Regions from separate parts of the Bacillus sp. LLTC93 genome, predicted to be linked through region 2. Evidence: riboswitches for the same ligand, from Rfam matches in the RefSeq annotation. Region 2 holds a riboswitch; the other holds the start of a gene.
The links. Region 2 has a riboswitch for S-adenosylmethionine ahead of C6W18_RS06570 (methionine ABC transporter ATP-binding protein). Riboswitches for the same ligand answer to the same signal wherever they lie in the genome.
Positions count from the first base shown of each region.

Region 1: linked by a shared signal. The riboswitch ahead of C6W18_RS12215 (methionine biosynthesis PLP-dependent protein) and the one ahead of C6W18_RS06570 (methionine ABC transporter ATP-binding protein) in region 2 are both predicted to bind S-adenosylmethionine.

Region 1 is NZ_PVME01000003.1:521,390-532,688, forward strand. Features, by position in the region: tRNA gene C6W18_RS12205 (tRNA-Val) at 127-199, opposite strand; gene metC (cystathionine beta-lyase) at 327-1,505, opposite strand; gene C6W18_RS12215 (methionine biosynthesis PLP-dependent protein) at 1,502-2,620, opposite strand; SAM riboswitch class I at 2,699-2,820, opposite strand; gene C6W18_RS12220 (alpha/beta hydrolase) at 3,041-3,781, shown strand; gene C6W18_RS12225 (YjcG family protein) at 3,834-4,346, shown strand; gene C6W18_RS12230 (GNAT family N-acetyltransferase) at 4,353-4,787, shown strand; gene C6W18_RS12235 (hypothetical protein) at 4,872-5,129, opposite strand; gene C6W18_RS12240 (UvrD-helicase domain-containing protein) at 5,256-7,538, shown strand; gene spoVIF (sporulation-specific transcription regulator SpoVIF) at 7,585-7,842, opposite strand; gene C6W18_RS12250 (YjcZ family sporulation protein) at 7,981-8,118, opposite strand; gene C6W18_RS12255 (hypothetical protein) at 8,203-8,424, opposite strand; gene C6W18_RS20480 (hypothetical protein) at 8,510-8,638, opposite strand; gene C6W18_RS12260 (DUF1360 domain-containing protein) at 8,710-9,060, opposite strand; gene C6W18_RS12265 (spore coat protein) at 9,221-9,616, shown strand; gene C6W18_RS12270 (spore coat protein) at 9,661-9,996, shown strand; gene C6W18_RS12275 (spore coat protein) at 10,085-10,564, shown strand; gene C6W18_RS12280 (CotY/CotZ family spore coat protein) at 10,712-11,203, shown strand.
Region 2 is NZ_PVME01000002.1:254,132-265,430, reverse strand. Features, by position in the region: gene C6W18_RS06615 (3-hydroxyacyl-CoA dehydrogenase/enoyl-CoA hydratase family protein) at 1-2,188, shown strand, start outside; gene C6W18_RS06610 (acetyl-CoA C-acetyltransferase) at 2,201-3,376, shown strand; gene C6W18_RS06605 (acyl-CoA dehydrogenase family protein) at 3,391-5,172, shown strand; gene C6W18_RS06600 (arsenate reductase family protein) at 5,284-5,640, shown strand; gene gcvH (glycine cleavage system protein GcvH) at 5,707-6,090, shown strand; gene C6W18_RS06590 (YusG family protein) at 6,135-6,371, shown strand; gene C6W18_RS06585 (ribonuclease M5) at 6,503-6,847, shown strand; gene C6W18_RS06580 (thioredoxin family protein) at 6,860-7,162, shown strand; gene C6W18_RS06575 (SCP2 sterol-binding domain-containing protein) at 7,283-7,624, shown strand; SAM riboswitch class I at 7,727-7,835, shown strand; gene C6W18_RS06570 (methionine ABC transporter ATP-binding protein) at 7,991-9,016, shown strand; gene C6W18_RS06565 (methionine ABC transporter permease) at 9,009-9,677, shown strand; gene metQ (methionine ABC transporter substrate-binding lipoprotein MetQ) at 9,692-10,513, shown strand; gene C6W18_RS06555 (carboxymuconolactone decarboxylase family protein) at 10,618-10,986, shown strand; gene C6W18_RS20015 (YuzK family famiily protein) at 11,202-11,299, shown strand, end outside.

The sequences.
Region 1 (11,299 bases), on a different contig from region 2:
ACCATTTGATCAATTTCATAACTTTTTTTGAAAGAATGGCCCCACAATGGCCCCACAAGTCGAAATCTTTGTTTTCTGAGAAAGGATAAAAACAAAAAAACCCTTGCTAGGCAAGGGTTTCAACGATGATTCCGACTGGGCTCGAACCAGCGACCTCTACCCTGTCAAGGTAGCGCTCTCCCAGCTGAGCTACGGAATCGGGTTATGTATCAGTTCTGGGCTTTCTGTTACTGACAGTCTCTATTATATAACCATCATGATAAGTCGTCAATGGTTTTGTTTAAAAAGGTCAAAAAGCCGGCGGCCATGCCGGCTTTATTCTTTCCTTATGATTGGTTGACAAGGACGGGCTTTAGTTGATCGAGTGCTTGTTTGAAGTCGCGTTTGAGGTCTTCTCCGTTTTCGACTCCCACACTTAATCGAAGCAGCCCATCTGTAATCCCTCTTTTTTCTCTTTCTTCTTTTGGCATAGCGGCATGTGACATTTTGGCTGGGTATGACAGAATGGATTCGACGGCACCGAGGCTAACGGCGAATACAGGTAATGTGACGGCATCCACTAATTCTTTGACTGCCGCTTGGTTTTCTAGTTCAAATGAGAGAACAGCTCCTGCTCCGCTTGCTTGCTTACGCTGAATGTCTGCACCTGGATGGTCATCTAAGCCTGGGTAGTATACTTTTTTCACCGCAGGATGTTCTTTTAGAAATGAAGCCAGTTCGAATGCCGTTTGGCTTGCTTTTTCTAATCTGACCTGAAGGGTTTTTAGCCCTCTTAACACAAGCCAGCAATCCTGTACGCCAAGGACCGCACCGAAGGAGTTTTGCAGCGAATATAGGTCATCTCCCAGCTTCTCATCTTTAACCACTGCTAAGCCTGACAGCACATCACTGTGGCCGCTTAAAAATTTCGTTGCGCTGTGCAGCACAATATCAACGCCAAGGTCTAGCGGCCGCTGAAGAGCAGGCGTTAAAAACGTATTATCTAAGAAGGTCAAACAGTCATGCTCTTTTGCAAGCTGGACGACGCCTTCAATATCCGTAATGCCTAGTGTAGGGTTTGACGGTGTTTCCATATAAATGACCTTCGTATTCGATTGAATGCCTTGTTTGACTTCATTTAAATCTGTCATATCCACAAAGGTGTGCTCAATTCCAAATCTCGAAAGGACTTGCGTGATCATACGGAATGTTCCGCCATACACATCTCTTGTGACAAGGACGTGATCTCCTTTTGATAAAAGAAGAAAAGCGGTCGAAATGGCTGCCATGCCTGATGCAAAGGCAAGCCCTCTTGTTCCTCCTTCTAACGCTGCAATGGTATCCTCTAATGCTTGACGTGTAGGTGTCCCTGATCTGGAGTAGTCATATTGGCCAAATTCGTCAAAGCTGCTTTGATGAAATGTGGACGCATGCTGAATCGGCACACTGACTGCACCTGTTGACCGGTCTGTTTTAAACGCATTATGAACAAGTTGTGTTTCGAGAGTCCAATCGTGTGTGGTCATTTTGCGTGTACCTCCTCTTTTACTTGTGATAGTGCCTGTTTCAAATCTGCTTTTAGGTCATCCACATGCTCAATGCCAACAGAGAAACGAAGCAGTTTGTTACACACACCGTTTGCAATGCGAATTTCTTCTGGAATGTCCATGTGCGTTTGCGTGGCAGGATACGTAATGAAGCTTTCGATTCCGCCAAGACTTTCAGCAAAACAAATCGTTTTCAGCTGCTTTAAAAATGGATTGACCCAGTCCTCTTTGGCTACTCGGAATGACAGCATCCCTCCCTTTCCTGGGTAAAGAACATCTTGAATCTCAGGCTGCTTCTCTAAAAACTCTGCTAACTCCTTCGCATTTGCCTCGTGCTGGCGCATTCTAAGAGCCAATGTTTTCATCCCTCTCATTAAAAGCCATGAATCAAATGGAGATAGAACCGCTCCGATGGCATTTTGATGCTGGAACATGTCTTCAGATAGCTGCTCCCCTTTTGTGACAACGAGCCCGGCAAGGACGTCGTTATGTCCGCCTAAATATTTGGTTGCGCTATGAATGACAATGTCCGCTCCAAGCGTAATCGGCTTTTGCAAGACTGGTGTGTAAAAGGTGTTATCGACAATCACCAAAGCGTCATGCTCTTTTGCAATCTGCGCTATTTTTTGAATATCTGCTTCCTGCATGAGTGGATTTGTCGGCGTTTCAATAAAGACGGCTTTTGTGTTTGGCGTGATTTTAGAGCGTAAACAGTCTTCATCTGAAAAATCATCGTACAGAAAACGCAAACCGTATTTTTTCCATTCGTTTTCAAACAAACGGTATGTTCCGCCATATAAGTCTGATGAGACAATGAGTTCATCTCCGCTCTCAAATAGAGCCATGATCGTTTGGATCGCTGCCATTCCCGAACTGAAAGCAAAACCGGCCGTCCCTTCTTCTAGCGAAGCAATCGCATCCTCTACAAGTTGTCTAGTTGGGTTTTTCGTTCGAATGTAATCAAAACCTGTTGATTCACCTATGCCTCTATGTCTGTATGCTGTTGAAAGATAAATGGGAGGACTGACAGTGCCAGTCGCCTCTTCGCTACGGTTTCCAATTTGCGCTAATTTCGTTTCCACATGTTCTTTCATTTGACACCATCCTAAGTAAAAATCTGATTTCAAAACAGAAAACCCCTTCTTCATAAGAAGAAGGGGTTTAATCGCTTCCTCTTATCTTCCAAGCAAAAAAGCTGCTTGCTGGATTTAGCACCTTGGTACATCACATGAAGTGATGCATACCGGTTGCTGAGGTTTCAAAGGGCCAGTCCCTCCACCTCTCACGATAAGAATGTGTTGTCTGTCTGTTCTAATTCCTAATACTGTAACGCATTAAAACTCATTTTTCAAGGGGAAATGTCATGATTAATTAAAATTTTCTGTATTTTATAACAGAATGGATGTCAGTCGATTTGATTGCATGTTAGCATATAGGAACAACGATGTTTTTCATGTTACAATGAATGGAAACGTTTCACTTGTGATGAATTTGGTTAGCTGGAGGAATGGATTATGGTGAAGAAAACAGGAATCATACAAGAGGAAATCTTACAGTCAAAAGAACTCGGAACGGACATGACCGTTTTAATCTATTTGCCAGTTAATTACTCCCCTCTTTATACATATCATGTCATCATTGCACAAGATGGTCATGATTATTTCCGCTTAGGTAAAATAGGCAGACAGGCGGAAGAATTGATGCAAAACAAAGAAATGGAACGTTCGATTATCATTGGTGTTCCTTATGAAAATGTCACTGAAAGGCGAAATACGTATCACCCAGATGGCACAAAGTTTGAGGCGTATAAACGCTTTTTGGCAAATGAACTTGTTCCTTATATTGATGAACACTATCCAACGTATCAAATTGGGTCAGGACGTACATTTATTGGGGATTCACTAGGCGCTACGATCTCACTCATGACAGCTATTGATTATCCTTCTTTATTTGGTGGGCTGATTTTGCAGTCTCCATATGTTGATAAGTCGGTCTTAGAAGCCGTCAAACAGACAACAGCACTTTCTCATTATGCCATTATCCATCAAATTGGATTGGAAGAAACGGCTGTGAAAACAACAGATGGCCAAGTGCTTGATTTTATCAAACCGAATGAAGACTTAAAAGCCCTTCTTGAACAGTCTGGTGCGGATTATTTATTTGAGACATTCGCAGGGGATCATAAATGGACGTTTTGGCAGCCACTCATTGCCCCTTCGTTAAAAAGAATGCTCCCATATTCGTTAATCAACTGAATTTTGTTATAATAAACAATAATAAATACTTTCTTAATCAGGAGGGAACATGATGAAATACGGAGTTGTTATATTTCCATCAAAAAAATTGCAAGATGTTGCGAACTCTTATCGGAAACGTTATGATCCGAACTATGCACTCATACCGCCTCATTTAACATTAAGAACACCTTTTGAATTAACGGATCTAGAAGCAGCAGAGGTCGTCTCAACCTTGCGAGAGTATGCAAAGAATGCTTCTCCTATTACCTTACGTATTAAAAAATTCAGTTCATTCGCTCCTGTAAACAACGTCATTTATATGAAAGTAGATCCGAACGAGGAATTAATGACTCTAAATGAAAAATTGTACACTGATCCACTTGCTGGCACACCTGAATATGCATTTGTTCCGCATGTAACAGTGGCTCAAAAATTATCAGATGATGAGCATTCAGACGTACTTGGCACATTAAAGCTGAGAAAGATTGATCATGAGGAAACGGTTGACCGCTTCCACCTTTTATATCAATTAGAGAATGGATCTTGGACCGTTTATGAAACATTTATTTTAGGAGAGGGATAAAGACATTTGAAAACAGTTATCGCAAAAACACAAACACAACGAGAAGATGCATATTACGTTCGAAAAGAAGTGTTCGTAAAAGAACAAGAAGTCCCATTTGAGATCGAAATTGATGAACTAGAAGACGAAGCCATCCATTTTGTCATTTATAACGATGACAAAAAGCCACAGGCTGCCGCTAGACTGCGTATTATTGAAGGTCCCAAGGCAAAGCTTGAACGGATTTGTGTGTTAAAAGAGGCGCGCTCTTTTGGTCTTGGTCACAAACTATTAGAGGCGCTAGAAACAGAAGCCACTTCCAAGGGAGCGAAGGAAGCTGTTATGCATGCACAAGTCCAAGCTCTTCCTTTCTACGAAAAGAAAGGCTACAAAGCCGTTTCTGAACCATTTGAAGAAGCGGGTATCACACATGTCAAAATGACAAAAACGCTATCTGTTTGATCAAAGAGAAAAGCCAGGGCATCATGGATGCTCTGGCTTTTTCATTATTCATTATCGTTCGTCTAGGTAAGAAAGCGCAATCATTTATATATAAGCATTGATGTGAATGCCCTTGCCTTCCTCCATAAACATATCTCGCACAAAGCGTTCCCGCTTTTTTTGCTGTACTTTCGTTTCTGCTTCTGTCACTAAGTCCTCTTTTTTCTCCAGCTCTCTGTATACCTTGTCATGAAAGGTGCGAGTAACCTTTGTCACTTTCGCATAGTCTTCTTTATCCTGAGGAGCAGGACGATTGATATATTGAAAATACAGATCCGGCTGAATCGGGGCTATATATCCCATCAAGAACGCCTCCTTAGCTTCTCTTCTATTCTACTATTCCCTAATTATGACTGTTTGAAACACACTTCATTTGATATGATTAGATTTGTTTCTTTTTAAGATTGATTGACTATTGGAGGACTAGCTTTGAAATGCGCACGACGACATGATCGAACGATCTCATTACATACATATTCGAGAGAACATTATCAATTCCTCCATGATGAGGGAAAAAAAGGGCACTTATCTTGCCCATATTGCGGACAACCAGTCTTTTTCAGATTAAATATACATGAAGAGCCTGCCTTTATTCATAAGCAAACATCTCAGCAAGAGATATGCGAAAAAGCAGAAGAACAAGAAGACATGAAAAAAAAGAAAGAACCAGAGGAAAGTGCTTCCTACAAAGAACTTGGCGGCTTCCGTTTTCCAACTGGCAAACAGGTCATCTCGCAAACAAAGGAATCGTATGATTGGCAGGAACCAAGGTCGATTCAATTCAGCGAAGTCTTACATTTAGAAGAGAATGAACAAGTACATACCATCGACCTTTTTCCTCAAATCACCTTTAGCGCGCCGCAGCTTCAAGCTGTCACACATAAAGATGGGCCAATGCTTGTTCTGGCTGGTGCCGGAAGCGGGAAAACAAGGGTGCTGACGGCTAGAGCGGCCTATCTGATCTCACACCATCAAATTCCTGCTCATCACATATTACTCGTGACCTTCACTACAAAAGCCAGCAGTGAAATGAAAGAACGACTGCGCAAGCAATACCAGCTTCAGCCATCACAGGCGAACCAAGTCGTAACGGGCACCTTCCACAGTCTTTTTTATAAAATGCTGCTTCACGATGATCCGAACAAATGGAACGGCCAGCACCTGATCAAGTTCGACTGGCAAAAGGAACAGTACCTTCGGAAAGCAATCATGAATGAAGGACTTGATGAGAAAGACTATCCTACTGATCAAGTGTTACAATCGATCGGCTATTGGAAAAATGCCTTTTTACCCGGCGAACTTCCTGAGCTGAAAGATGAAAAAGACAAAAAAATCTGGACGATCTACCAATCGTATGAACAGCAGAAACGAGACCATCAGCAATTTGACTTTGATGACATGGCCATTGCCTGTTTACACATGCTGACGGAACAGCCTGAACTGCTCAAACGATATCAAGAACGATTCAAGTATATTTTAGTTGATGAATTTCAGGATATTAATCCGGTTCAATACGAATTGATTCAACTTTTAGCCGGGGAATCAGAGCAGCTATTTTGTGTAGGTGATGATGATCAAGCCATTTATGCCTTTAGGGGCAGCAACCCTGCTTTCATTCTTGAATTCAAACAGGACTACCCTTCCGCTCAGGTCGTCCATTTACATGCGAATTACCGTTCTCACCATACGATTGTCGCAAGTGCAGATGCCATTATTAAAAAGAACCAGCATCGCTATGCGAAGTCGTTAAAAGCGGTTCGTGCGGAGAAAATCCCTCCCACTCTCTTTTATCCGTATGACGAGGAAGAGGAAGCGACCATGATTGTGGCAGATATTCAGGAGAAAATTAAAAATGGAGCAAAGCCGAATGATGTCTGTGTGCTGTTTAGAACCAATACGGGAGGACGAGCCATTTATGAACGGCTGCATCAATCGGCGATTCCGTATGAGACAGATGCTGGCGTGAAAGCCTTCTATAGCAGACGAATTGTTCGAGTGCTGCTTGCCTTTCTTTCTTTAAGTCAGGATGCCGATGATGTGACTGCAATGAAACAGCTGCTGCCGGTCTTCTTTTTAAAGCAGCAAACACTGAACACACTGAAGGCGCTGACCATCACGGAGGATTGTTCAATGGTAGACGCCCTTGGAAAACTAACAGACATTCAGCCGTTTCAGCGTAAAAAGCTGCAATCGATCGTTCCCCTGTTCCGAACCTTACGAACGTTAAAGCCGTCTGACGCTGTGGTGTTTATTGAACAAAAGATGGGACTTGGTGATTACTTAAAAAAACGTGTGAACGATACGAATGTGCTTGAAAAAGGGTCAGATGATGTACGTGATGTGAAAACAGCTGCAAAACGCTTTGAAACAATTGAAGCCTTTCTCGCACATGCCGAACACATGAAATCTGCTGAAAAGGAAAAAACAGATGAGCCAGGCGTTCAGCTCATGACGATTCACCGAGCAAAAGGACTTGAATTCCAAACGGTGTACATCACTTGTGTGGTTGACGGGGCACTGCCTCATGATTTCTCACTTGATGAATTGAGAAACGGTGATGAAGAAACCCTTGAAGAAGAGCGGCGCTTATTATATGTTGCTATGACAAGAGCTGAACAATCTCTCTATTTATCTGTTCCATCATGTAGAAGAGGGAAAACCGCTCATCGTTCTCGCTTTTTGTACCCTCTTCTAAAGAAAAATCGTGAATGATTCAAACAAAAACAACAGGCCCCCCTTTGAGCGGAGAGCCTGTTGTTTATTTTTTGTTGTTCATCATTTTAGCGATTGTATTGAAATCAAGCTTTTCTTTCCCACTTGTAATCGATTGAACGATTTTGTCTTCCATTTCTTTAGGTACACGTTTGTTTGCAAGCTGCGCTACTTTTTTAATGACACCTCGAACGGTATTCTCATCTTTAAAATTGGCATTTTGCAAAGAACCTGCAAGCTTAAAGACATCATTCATATTCACACCCGTTTTATTTTCGACGCTTTTAAAGAATTTATTATCCATTCATTTGCCTCCTCTTTGTGGAGTAATCACCTTACTATATGAAAATAGGCGAGATATGTGCCTATCCTACTACCTTGTTAGACCAAAGAGAAAGGAAAGCAAAAGGCTCCCCCATTGCTTCCCTCACCTTCTTACTGTTTAGTTAAAGAAAGAAGCACCAACGATGATTAGAAGGATGAACAACACGACAACAAGAACGAATGTTGAACCATAACCGCCGCCGTAGCCGCCGCCATAACCTCCGCAAGAACCGCCACCGTAACCGTAACAACTCATATTTAAGCACCTCCTCTTCTCCCTTACAAAGTATGAAAAATGAAAGAAATGGTTTGGACGATCACATAAAAAAGTGCGGAAATTTTATTTCTGCTGTTTAAAGACGTAATCTGCCTCTCCATGACGTATCATGAATGCTTCTGTTTCTTTCGCAAAAGCATCCATCTTCACGCCAAAAGCTTTTAAGTGCTCCTCAAGATCATTCGCTTTATCCGCTAGATCCATTTCAGCCTTTTCGTGCGCTTGTTCTTTCCCATCATGGGGTTTAGTGAACAAAGAGCCGATTAATTGTTCGAATGCATCCATTCTGGTCACCCCTTCTCTCTTACATATGCATCACTCAAAAAAAGGGCAACAAAAAAACCGGATAATTCCGGCTTTTGTTTTTCCTTTATTGATGCTTCTTTTTCTTTCCACAGCCGCAGCCAGTCTTCTTGATTTTCTTCGTATAAACAGATTGTTGATTTGACTGCGCTGGATAACCTTGAAGCATATGTGACGGCGTTTCAGTTGGTTTCATCGCAACCCTTCCTTTCCTATTCCATGTTAGTATATGCATTTTTTTAAAGCGTGTCTGATCAGAATGCCTGTTTATTTCACAAGCCTCGACACGACTGCTTCAATCATGCCTGCTGCTGCGGCAATCGCTAATAGTAAATTTAGCCACATGCTGATGACAGGAAAAAGTATGTAAATCACAAGTAAAGCAGCAGTGCACCATATGCCAGTACACCAATAACAGCTTAACAGCTCACCTACCCAAGACCGCAGCCCTTTTCCTTTAATGATGATATATGTCTCGACTTCACCTTGTTCGTTGACCTCTTCCTGTTCTTCATGAAATAGACGGCGGAAAGGGGCCGTAATGGTATCAAACACAATTAACCTCGTCAATCTAAAGGATGCGAGGGCAAATATAGCAAATGACAAAGTACCGCTCAGGAACCTCCACCTCCTTCTTTTTCCGTCCTTTCTTTATATATGCAAAAAGAAAGACCACCATGATGAATCGAGTGGAAATAAAATTGGGTTGTACTTTTTCATGCTTTCTGATTCCACCTCGAGGCCCTGCTGCATTAAATAATGTATAGATAAGAAAGGAGTGAAAGTATTGTCTATTGAAGAAAGTGCTGATTTATTATACACACAACTGTTAAACGAATTAATCAGCAATTATGATGATTTCATCGAAATCAAGGATTCCGAAAATGTCACGATTCATAAAACAGATGTAACAGCTGCACTCTCCCTTCAAGCGACCGTAACGACAATCATTACTCTTTTAATTCAAATTCTTGTACCAGACGATGAATTGGCTAAAGACATCACAGAGCAGCTTTTATCCACACAACAAGTGACAGTCCAAAAGAAAACTGTGATTCAAATCATCAATTGTTATAACGTCACGATTACATTATCTGATGCATCCATTCTAAACTCTGTACAAATTCTCACTCAAACACTGAATGTACTCTTAGTTGAAGCCGGCATTCTTTGACCCTTTCTTTTTCTAACATTACGTATGAAAGAGGTGAAATAATCGTGGCTGAAGAGAACGAAAAAAAGGAATTTCAAATCAATACAGATGTTGACCCATTAACAAGTCTTCTTGTGAGTGATATTTTAAACAAAAACAATATCACCGATGATCAGAAAGCAAATATCTCAGATGATCAGAGAAGAATGATTCTGAAATTAGTTGAGGACCTACAAAAGAAGGCGAATGATTTCGTAGAACAGCAGCAGGAGAAAAAAAGGCAGGCTGAAGCAGTAAAACATGTTGAAGACGTCGAACCTGATCCACAAGTTCGCCCAAAACGAAATTCGCTTCGAGATCGTATTCAACAGCGCCGTCAAGCGCAGCAAAATAACGATTAAATAAAAATGGGTTGCCTGCTAGGGTAAATGCCCGAGACAAAACCATTCATTCCAGCATTTAATAAAGTAAACGGAAGGAGGAATAGAAATGGATTCTAAACCATACTCTTGGGTCGCTCTAGATCGTAACTGTACACACCACGGCGATTACAACTACGAAAGAAAAGCTGTTTGTGACGGTCACTATTATGATGATGAAGATGTCTTACAAGACTTTGATCAAGTGAGTGTAACAAAGCAGACATCTGAGGAAGTCATTATCGTCAGAGACTCCTGTGACATTAACGTATCTTCTGTTGACGCACAAGTCGCAGCATCTATCCAAGTAGCTGTTCAAACAGCAATTATCACAATTACAAACATCTCAATCGCTGATGGTGATTTGGCTGACCGCGTTACTCAAGATCTCTTACAAGCCGCTACTCACAAACAAACAAACCGTCAAAAACTCGTCATCGAAAATTCAAGAAACGTTACAGTATCTACAATCGATGCGGACATCTCAATCGCAATCCAAACACTTACACAAACACTTGTTGCGACAATCGTTGCAATTGGTATCCTCTAATGTACAAAAGCAGAGCGAACAGCTCTGCTTTTCTTTTTATCAAAAATACAACAAATATAAATAGTCATTTACCCACACCAACTAGAGGGCGCATACATATGTTGTTAAGGACTAAAGTCAAATACCTTGTTAAAGGAGCTGAAATCCATGAGCTGCGGAAAACACCATGGCCGACATGATGAAAACTGTGTATGCGATGCGGTTGATAAGATTTTAGCAGAGCAGGAAGCTGTAGAAGATAAATGTCCTACGAGCTGCTACAGTAATTTATTAAGCCCGACAGTTTCTGGAAAAGATACAATTCCGTTTTTACTTTTTGATAAAAAGGGCGGATTGTTTTCTACTTTCGGAAACATTGGAGGATTTGTTGACGATTGCCAATGCTTCGAATCCATCTTCTTCCGGGTTGAAAAATTACACGACTGCTGTGCTACGTTATCAGTATTAAGACCTGTTGATGTACACGGACATACGCTGAGCGTGTGTCACCCTTGTGACCCTGACTTCTTTGGTCTAGAAAAAACGGACTTTTGTATTGAGGTTGATTTGAACTGCTTCTGCGCGATCCAATGTTTAAACCCAGAACTTGTAGACAGAGTCATGCCAACGAAAGATAAAAAACATCATCACCACGGCTAAACAAATCGTCCGTTGACCTAACTTGTCATGAGTCAAAGCATCCCCTTCCTTACGAATGACAACCAATCATGCGGAGGAGTCAGCAAAAGAGCTGCC
Region 2 (11,299 bases):
AAAGTTGTTAAAGCAAAAGCCAGCACCTCTTACTTCAGCAAAAAACCTATCATACATCACACCCGGAAATCTCACAGATCACCTTTCCTTATTATACGAAGCTGACTGGATCATCGAAGTCGTCACTGAAAAGCTCAGCATTAAACAACACGTATTCTCTCTCATTGATGAGCACCGCAAAGAAGGCAGTATCGTATCAAGCAATACTTCTGGTATTTCTGTTGAAAAAATGGCAGAAGGCCGATCAGATGATTTTAAACGCCACTTCTTAGGCACTCATTTTTTTAACCCAGCTCGATATTTAAAGCTCTTAGAAATGATTCCTATTCAAGAAACAGATCCAGAAGTACTTACATTTATGAAAACGTTTGGTGAGGATGCTCTCGGAAAGGGCGTTGTTGAAGCGAAAGATACGCCGAACTTTATTGCCAACCGTATTGGTACTTATGGACTACTTGTCACAGTGCGTGAAATGCTTGAGAACAAATACACAATCGGAGAAGTGGATTCTGTCACAGGTCCCCTCATTGGCAGACCGAAAAGTGCGACCTTCCGTACACTTGATGTGGTCGGACTCGACACGTTTTCTCATGTTGCCCGCAACGTATATGAACAGGTAGAAGGAAAGGAGAAGGATATTTTCCAGCTGCCTGAGTTCATTGAAAGAATGCTTGAAAAAGGGTGGATTGGCAGCAAGGCAGGGCAAGGATTTTATCAAAAAAATGGGAAGACCATTTTAGAGCTTGATCCTGTGACACTCACATATGGAGAACGGACGAAGCTGAAGGACCCAGGCATTGAGATGGCGAAGCAGCAAAAGGGAACAAAAGCAAAATTGAAAGCGCTTATTTATCAAGATGGGCGTGCAGGGCAATTGCTCTGGAACATGACGGCACCAGTACTTCTTTATTCAGCCCAACTCAAAGGCGAGATTGCGGATGATATCCAGTCCATCGATAACGCCATGAAATGGGGATTTGGCTGGCAGCATGGCCCATTCGAGCTATGGGATGCGATTGGTGTCAAAAAAGCTGCCAGTCGAATGGAAGCAGAAGGTCACAGCATCCCAGCATGGGTGCAAGATATGCTGTCAGAAGGACATGAAACATTCTATCAAGAGAATGCCGAAGGAGAGCGTGCTTTTTATCAAAATGGGGCTTATGAACAGGAGAAAGGAAACGAAAAGAATATTTCTCTAGCTAGATTGAAAAAGAAACAAGGTGTCATTTTCAAAAATACAGGTGCAAGCTTAATGGATATCGGTGATGATGTCGCCTTGCTTGAATTCCACTCTAAAAGCAATGCCATTGGGCTTGATGTCATTGATATGATCAATCGCGCTGTAGATGAAACGGAAAAGAATTATAAAGGGCTTGTCATCGGAAACCAAGGGAAGAACTTCTGTGTTGGCGCAAATCTTGCCCTGATTTTAATGGAAGCGCAGGACGATAATTTCTTTGAAATTGACTTTGTCATTCGCAGGTTCCAGCAGGCGATGATGAAGGTGAAATATAGCGAGCGTCCAGTCGTTACTGCACCGTTTGGCATGACGTTAGGAGGAGGGACGGAGCTTTGTCTCCCGGCAGCGGCTATACAAGCGTCCAGTGAAACGTATATGGGACTTGTGGAAGCAGGGGTCGGACTGATTCCGGGCGGCGGAGGAAACAAAGAGTTATATCTTCGCCATCTGCAAGGAGCATCTAAACCGTCGCAGACCGCTATACAAGATGCAACGCTGCAAACTTTTGAAACGATTGCGATGGCAAAAGTTTCGACTTCAGCTGAGGAAGCGCGTGATATGAAGATGCTGCGCGTGAATGATCGGATTAGCATGAACGGTGATCATTTAATCTATAATGCGAAACAACTGGTTCTTTCTCTTGATGAAGCAGGCTACCGTGCGCCGCTCAAGCAAAAGGTACCCGTCATGGGAGAAACAGGCTATGCAGCGATGATATTGGCTGCTGAAAATATGAGATTGTCTGGATACATTTCAGAGCACGACATGACCATTGCGAAAAAGTTAGCTCATGTCATTTCTGGCGGTAAGTTGCCATTTGGTACAGAGGTGGATGAACAATACTTATTAGAGCTTGAAAGAGAAGCCTTTTTAAGTCTTGTAGGAGAAGTGAAATCACAGGCACGCATGCAGCACATGCTCGTCAAAGGAAAACCTTTACGTAACTAGGGGGGAGTCAAAATGAGAGAAGCAGTCATTGTGGCTGGCGCAAGAACACCAGTAGGGAAGGCCAAAAAAGGATCGTTAAAACATGTCAGGCCTGATGATATGGGCGCATTGTGTGTCAAAGAAACGCTAAAGCGCGCGGGTGATTACGACGGGCAGATCGATGATTTGATTATCGGATGTGCGACGCCAGAAGCAGAGCAAGGGTTAAATGTGGCCCGGAATATTGGGGCATTAGCTGGGCTGCCTTATACGGTACCTGCCATCACCATTAACCGCTACTGTTCGTCTGGTCTTCAGTCTATCGCTTATGCGGGTGAACGAATCATGCTTGGTCAGGCAGAAACGATTTTAGCCGGAGGAGTCGAATCGATGTCGCAAGTCCCTATGATGGGTCATTCCATTCGTCCGAATGCTCTGTTGGCAGAGCAAGCGCCTGAATACTACATGAGCATGGGTCACACGGCGGAGCAAGTGGCGCAAAAGTATCAGGTCACACGTCAAGATCAAGACGCCTTTGCGGTGAGAAGTCATCAAAAGGCAGCAAAGGCATTGCAGGAAGGAAAATTTTCAGATGAAATTGTGCCCGTTGATGTAACGGAAAGACGGGTAGGAGAGCAATATCAATTAGAAGAACATCCATTTACGTTCTCACAGGATGAAGGCGTGAGAGCTGGCACAACAGAGGAAATTCTCTCAACCTTACGACCTGCTTTCTCAACAAAAGGCACAGTGACCGCAGGAAACTCTTCACAAACAAGTGATGGCGCGGCATGTGTGATGATGATGGATCGCGCGAAAGCATCTTCTCTTTCACTTCAGCCACTTGCCAAGTTTAGAGCGTTTGCAGTTGGCGGTGTACCGCCTGAGGTGATGGGAATAGGTCCAGTTGAAGCCATTCCGCGTGCGCTGAAAATCGCTGGGCTTGAGCTGAAGGATATTGGGCTATTTGAATTAAACGAAGCCTTTGCTTCTCAGGCGATTCAAGTCATTCGTCATTTAGGGATCGATGAAGAGAAGGTGAATGTCAATGGAGGGGCGATTGCGTTAGGGCATCCGCTCGGCTGTACAGGAACGAAACTAACGCTGTCACTGATTCATGAAATGAAACGGAGAAACGAGCAATTTGGCATTGTGACAATGTGTATCGGCGGGGGCATGGGAGCAGCAGGCATTTTTGAATTGATCTAAAGGGGGAAATCAGGATGAAAGCAATGGAAGATGTAAAAAAGGGTGGAAGCTTTTTAATTGATGAGACGAATTATGAGCATATCTTTACACCAGAGGATTTCTCTGATGAGCATCAAATGATTGGAAAGACAACAGAGGATTATATTTTACAAGATGTTGTTCCGTATATAGATCAAATTGAAAATCATGAATTCGAGCATTCTGTCCGCCTTCTAAAAAAGGCTGGGGAGCTTGGACTGCTTGGAGCTGACGTGCCTGAGGAATTCGGCGGACTTGGGTTAGATAAAATCAGTTCAGCCATCATTACTGAAAAATTCGCCAGAGCAGGTAGCTTCTCACTTTCCTATGGCGCTCATGTTGGCATTGGTTCTCTGCCAATCGTGCTGTTCGGAAATCAAGCGCAAAAGGAAACGTACCTACCTGGACTCGCCTCTGGCGAGACCATTGCAGCGTACGCACTAACAGAGCCAGGATCCGGCTCTGACGCTCTTGGGGCAAAAACAACCGCGGTCCTGAATGATGCTGGAACCCATTATGTCCTCAATGGAGAAAAGCAGTGGATCACGAACTCCGCATTTGCAGATGTCTTTGTTGTGTATGCGAAGATTGACGGTGAACACTTCTCTGCTTTTATCGTAGAAAAGGATTTTCCAGGTGTCAAAACTGGACCTGAGGAGAAAAAGATGGGCATTAAGGGATCATCGACGAGAACGTTAATTTTGGAAGATGCCCAAGTGCCGAAGGAGAATTTGCTTGGTGAAGCAGGCAGAGGACATGTGATAGCCTTCAACATTTTGAATATCGGACGCTACAAGCTGGCTGTCGGCACAATCGGTGCATCAAAACGGGTCATTCAATTATCGGCGGAGTATGCGAACCAGCGTAAGCAGTTCAAAACACCAATTTCTCAATTTAGCTTAATTGGAGAAAAAGCAGCCAATATGTCAGCAAAGCTTTATGCGATGGAAAGTGCTGTTTACCGCACAGTCGGGCTATTTGAACAGCGGATGGGTCTATTAAGTGAAGAAGAGCAAAAGGACGGGAAACAAATTGCTCAATCCATTGCTGAATATGCAATTGAATGTTCTCTCTGTAAAGTGCTTGGCTCTGAAACATTAGATTATATCGTGGATGAAGGTGTGCAAATTCACGGCGGTTACGGATTCATGCAAGAATACGAGGTGGAAAGAGCCTATCGTGATTCAAGAATTAACCGTATTTTTGAAGGTACAAATGAAATCAACCGTTTGCTTGTACCAGGCACATTCTTGAAGAAAGCGATGAAAGGGGAGCTTCCGCTTCTTCAAAAAGCGCAAACCTTGCAGGAAGAGCTGATGATGATGATGCCGGAAGAACCAGGTGATCAGCCGCTCGATCAAGAAAAATATTTGCTCGTCCATGCGAAAAAGATCGCCTTGATGGTGGCAGGTATGGCAGCGATGAAATACGGGAAAGCATTAGACAAAGAGCAAGAAATTCTTGTGAATATAGCGGATATCGTCAATGAGATTTTCGCTGCTGAATCAGCGATCCTGCGTACAGAAAAAGCACTCGCTCTATCAGGCGCAGAAAAGAACGCTCAAAAGCTCGCCTACACACAAATTTTCACGCAGGAAGCCTTTTTCAAGATTGAAGCCCATGCAAAAGAATCCTTGATCGCGATGGAAGAAGGGGATTCACTGCGCATGAGCCTATCAGCTCTCCGCAAACTGACAAGATTCACGCCGATCAATGTCATCGCCAAAAAGCGTGAGGTGGCTAAACGGATCTTCGAAGCAGAGAAATATATTGTATAAGAACGATTCGAAAGGTGCGGATATCACTCCGCACCTTTTTGTAAGCATACATTTAGGTTTTTAAAATATTTTGTGATAAAATGTTGTCACAATTTGCAGGAGGTGAAAATGGTGGCTTTAGATTTTTACGAATACCCATCTTGCGGTACATGCCGAAAAGCAAAAAAGTGGCTTCAAGAACACAATAAAGACATCAACAGCATACATATCGTCGAAGAGACGCCTGATAAAGAAACCCTAAAAGCCCTTTACGAAAAAAGTGGTTTAGAGCTGAAGAAATTCTTTAATACAAGCGGACAGAAATACCGGGAGCTACAACTGAAAGATCAACTTCCTGCAATGTCAGAGGACGAGCAGCTAGAATTACTCGCGTCTAACGGAATGCTAATCAAGCGTCCGATTACAACAGACGGTAAAAGAGTCACGGTTGGATTTAATGAAGATACATTTAAAAGCGTCTGGAAATGATGTAACTTTCATTCAGATTGTGGTATCTTCAATATAGACGGAAAGAAAAGACTGGAGGGGTATTGAATGAGCACACCAAAAGATTTACGTTATTCAGAAGAACATGAATGGGTCAAAGTAGAAGGAGATAAGGTGCGTATCGGTATTACGCATTTTGCTCAATCTGAGTTAGGCGATATCGTGTTCGTTGAGCTTCCTGAAGTAGGAGACAAAATCACAGCGGACGAGCCTTTCGGAAGTGTAGAATCAGTCAAAACTGTTTCTGAACTTTATGCACCGATCAACGGCACAATCGTTGAAGTGAACGATGAGTTGGATGACAGCCCGGAATTCGTGAATGACTCTCCATACGAAAAAGCATGGATGATTGTTGTAGAACCAGCTGATGCATCTGAAATCGAGAACTTAATGACAGCTGAACAATACGAAGAAATGACAAAAGAAGACTAATTTATGTGAAATTGGACACTCTACCTTTATGGGGGGTGTCCAATTTGTCTTTTCAAAAAGAACAGGTGGATATAACAGAACATGTCACTGGGCGATTCAAAGAAAGCGGCATGGTGCTTTACCATCAAAATGAAGAGATTGGCACGATGATTAGTGAAAATCAATATGAGTTGAAATCGGGTTATTCCTATGATCAAAATCGTTTTTATCGTCTGTCAGATACATTGACCCACGGGACAGAACAATATGTAGACTGTGACGATGAAAATGGCTGGTGCTAATCACAGTTAAGGCTGCAGTGAGTGAGTGCTGCAGTCTTTTTGTCGACCAAGTGCCCGATCTTTACAAGCTGAATGAAAGATTGTAATCTAAGGAAGAAGTGAATCAACGTCAAAAGGGCCGGGTGATCGTGATGAACGTCGAGATAGAGAAGGTCATCATTGTAGAAGGTAAATCAGACAAACAAAAGCTAAAAGAAGTCATTAGTGAACCTGTTACCATCATTTGCACCAATGGCACGATCAGTACATCGAAGCTGGATCAGCTCGTGGACGATTTATTGGGAAAAGACGTTTACATATTAGCAGACAGTGACGATGCTGGCGACAAACTGAGGAAGCAATTTCGAAAAGAATTCCCTGAAGCACTTCATCTGTTTGTCGACAGAACGTACCGTGAAGTGGCCGCTTCACCGTCAGCCCACATTGCATCTATCATATTAGCTGCAAACATTGATGTTCATTCGAAATATTTATGAGGGTGGACGTATATGAAAGAGATTGAAGAACATGAATTCAAAGAGATAGAGGACGATTTATTTCTTTTGTACTTATATACACCGTTTTGCGGAACATGCCAACTGGCAAAGAAAATGCTCACAGTGGTAGATGCCATGCAGCCGGATGTTCCATTTTATGAGAACAATTTAAACTATTCACCAGAATTTGCGAAAGCATTTGAAATCGAAAGTGTACCTTGCTTTCTACTGTTTAAAAAAGGTGAAATTATACAAAAAGGCTATGCCTTTCACTCAGTTCCATATCTTCATGAAATGATTGAAACCGCTAAATAAAGCGGTTTTTTGTCATATTTCAAGCAATTCATTTGAAAATTTGTCGAGCTATTTATAAAGGACAAGCCGATGTTTGTAGAGAAATGTTATGTATAACCAAATGACAGGGAGGTTATACATGTGGAAAAAGTGAAAGCCCATGGAAACGCAGGGCAGCGATTATTGCTAAAGCCGCTACTCTCCTCCTCATCCTTGAAGATTACATTTGAGGCGGAAACAGACTCTTGTACATTGATTGTGGATGAACGTGGTGAAGTGAAGAAACTACCTGCAATTGAGTTATCGGATCTCATTTTTTATGGTGAGAGGAAAGAAATTCTTCAATTATTAGATGGAGACATGTCCTTGCAGCAGCTCATTGGCAGGGGACAAGTCAAGGTCAAAGGCTCATTCCGTGCACTTCTTAGACTAGAGGCTGTGCTTTGGCTGACGAACGGTTTTTTTCGAAAAATGATAACGTAGTCGTTTACTTGGAAATTAGCGATTTACAGCGTTGACATATCTCGGGTAGCATGATATTCTACGTTAGTAAAAACATGAACATCACATAAAACAACATATTTTCTCTTATTAAGAGAGGTGGAGGGACGTGCCCTATGAAACCCGGCAACCGTCAGCATAGCTGAAATTGGTGCCAATTCACTCAAAGCCGCAACGCTTTGAAAGATGAGAGAAAGGCGTATTTGAAATAAAAGGCCTTTCTGCTTGCGTTGCAGTTAGGTCTTTTTTACTGACCTGGCAACAGGCTAGAGTCATGACAGCACGAAGAATAAATGAACGTATGTGATGGCAACCTATAGATTCAGCAAGAAAGCAGGTGAGCAGACTGTGATCCATTTACAGAATGTATCAAAAACGTACCACTCAAAAAGCGGAAATGTTGATGCCGTGAAAGACGTCAACTTGGATATTGGTAAAGGTGAAATATTCGGAATTATCGGGTATAGCGGTGCCGGAAAAAGCTCGCTTATTCGCCTATTAAACGGTCTGGAGCTGCCAACAGAAGGAATTGTTGAAGTGGCAGGCAACCGGATCAATGAAGTATCGAATGCGAAACTTCGGAAAGCAAGACAAGAAATCAGCATGATTTTCCAGCACTTTAACCTACTTTGGTCAAGAACAGTGAGACAAAATATTATGTTCCCGCTTGAGATCGCAGGTGTACCTACATCGAAACGGAGAGAGCGTGCGAATGAACTGATTAAATTAGTCGGTTTAGAAGGAAAAGAAAATGCGTATCCGTCTCAGCTTAGCGGCGGACAAAAGCAGCGTGTGGGGATTGCGAGAGCATTAGCAAATGATCCAAAGGTTCTTCTTTGTGACGAAGCAACATCAGCGCTTGATCCGCAAACAACGGATTCTATCCTTGATCTTTTAGCGGATATCAATAAACGTTTAGGGCTGACAATTGTGCTCATCACACACGAAATGCACGTCATTCGCAAAATTTGTCATCGCGTCGCGGTCATGGAAAATGGACGCATTGTCGAAGAAGGCGAAGTATTACGCGTCTTCAGACAGCCGAAGGAAGAGATGACGAAGCGATTTGTACAGCAGCTTGCTGAACCAGAGGAAGCGAAAGAAACAATCGAGCACGTCTTAGAGCGTGTAAAAGAAGGTCAGGTCGTACGGTTGTCCTTTATTGGCGATTCTGCCGAGCAACCGCTGATCACTGAAATCATTCGATCCTTCAATGTCGATGTAAACATCCTTCAAGGAAAGATTTCTCAAACGCAGGAAGGCGCGTTTGGAACACTCTTTATCCATATAAATGGAGAAGAGACCGAGGTAGAAAAAGCCATCGCCTATATCCAAAGCAAACAGGTTGAAATTGAGGTGATGACACATGTTTGAGAAATGGTTTCCGAACGTTGATCTAGACGTCATCTGGAGTGCAACAGGTGAAACAGTGTATATGACACTCATTTCATTGGCATTTGCTTTTGCAATCGGGATTATCCTAGGACTCCTGCTCTTCCTTACAGGAAAAGGCGGTCTTTGGGAAAATAAACCGATCAATGCTGTCATCGGTGCAGTCGTCAACATTTTCAGATCGATTCCTTTTATCATTTTAATTATTCTTTTATTAGGGTTCACGAAATTCTTAATGCATACAATTCTAGGTCCAAATGCAGCACTCCCTGCCCTTGTCATTGGGTCAGCTCCATTCTATGCACGTCTTGTCGAAATTGCACTGCGTGAAGTAGACAAAGGAGTCATTGAAGCAGCACGATCAATGGGAGCTAAAACGTCTACGATTATTTTCAAAGTATTGCTGCCAGAATCATTGCCAGCCCTCATTTCAGGTATTACCGTAACAGCTATTGCTCTAATTGGCTCTACTGCGATCGCAGGTGCAATTGGAGCAGGCGGACTTGGTGACCTTGCTTATGTGGAAGGATACCAATCTGGTAATACAGATGTCACACTTGTAGCTACTGTGTTTATTCTCATCATCGTCTTTATTATTCAAATAATCGGTGATTTGATTACAAATAAAATTGATAAACGTTAAGGGAGGATTTATTCATGAAGAAATTGATTTTAAGTGCACTATTTCTAGCATTTGCAGGCATCTTAGCTGCATGCGGTTCATCTAATAACGCAAGTGATAGCAAAACCATTACGGTTGCCGCTTCAAAAACACCCCATGCCGAGATTCTTGAAGAAGCAAAACCACTTCTAAAAGAAAAAGGCTACGATCTAAAAGTGAAAGTACTTAGTGATTATAAAATGTACAACAAAGCGTTAGCTGAAAAAGAAGTGGATGCAAACTTTTTCCAACATATCCCTTACTTAAACGAAGAAAATAAATCAAACAAAGATTATAACCTAGTAAGTGCTGGTGCTGTTCACCTTGAGCCTTTTGGTATCTACTCTAAGAAATACAAATCAGTCAAAGAGATTCCAAACGGCGGAACGATCATCATGACAAACAACGTAGCTGAACAAGGCCGTATGCTTGCACTATTGCAAAATGCTGGTGTCATTAAGATTGATCCTAAAGTTGATACAATCAACGCAACAGTAAAGAACATTAAAGAAAACCCGAAGAACCTAAAGTTCAAAAAAATCGCTCCTGAACTAACAGCGAAAGCTTATGAAAACAGTGAAGGCGATGCCGTGTTTATTAACGTCAACTATGCGATTCAAAATAAATTGAATCCGAAAAAAGATTCAATTGAACTTGAGCAAACAAAGAACAACCCATATGCAAACATCGTGGCGGTTCGCAAAGGTGAAGAAAAATCAGATAAGATCAAGACATTAATGGAAGTTCTTCACTCTGATAAAATCAAAGAATTCATCGACAAAAAATATGACGGTGCTGTACTACCGGTATCTGAATAACAATGTGTTAACCTCGCTTTCATCAAAGCGAGGTTTTTTTGTGTATTTTTTCAAATCTCGCTCATAATAAAAACGTACAAATGACCTGAAGGGATGGAATCAAGATGAACGAACAGCATATGAGCGGATCCATGCAGCAATCACTGACTGATTATAAAACGGCAATGGGTGAATTTCAGAAGAAAATGCCGGTGTTTGGGAAGAAATTTAATGAATTTACGGAGCAGTGCTTCCAAAGCGATTCATTAACGCAAAAAGAAAAACAAATGATTGCCCTTGGCATTAGCATTCATGCACAGGATGAATACTGCATGATTTATCATACAAAGGGAGCGCTCGATCAAGGGGCGACAGAAGAGAATTTACTAGAGGTCGTTAGTGTGGCGGCAGCGTTCGGAGGCGGGGCAGCCCTTAGCCAAGGAATCACTGTCGTTCAGCAATGTATTGATGAATTTGGAGGACAGACGCATTAATAGAAGGAAAACATGGTATCTTTCCATCTCGGAGAGTTGAGTGCTTCTCATCCGAGTGTGTGAGAAAATATGCCAGCATAACGCGTTATATCCCTTTTGAGTGAAGCAGCATTCCTTTGATATAATAAAGCTACACTAAAAGAAGGGAATGGTTTATTATTTGTTCGGACCAGAGTACACTGGGATTGGATTATACCGCCGAGATGGAAAAGGCCATGCATAAATCTCATGGCATGAGCTATGCAGAGTACGAAAGAGACCATGACTTACGGATGAAAGTGGAATATAAACGAGAGCAGTCCTATCGAGATGA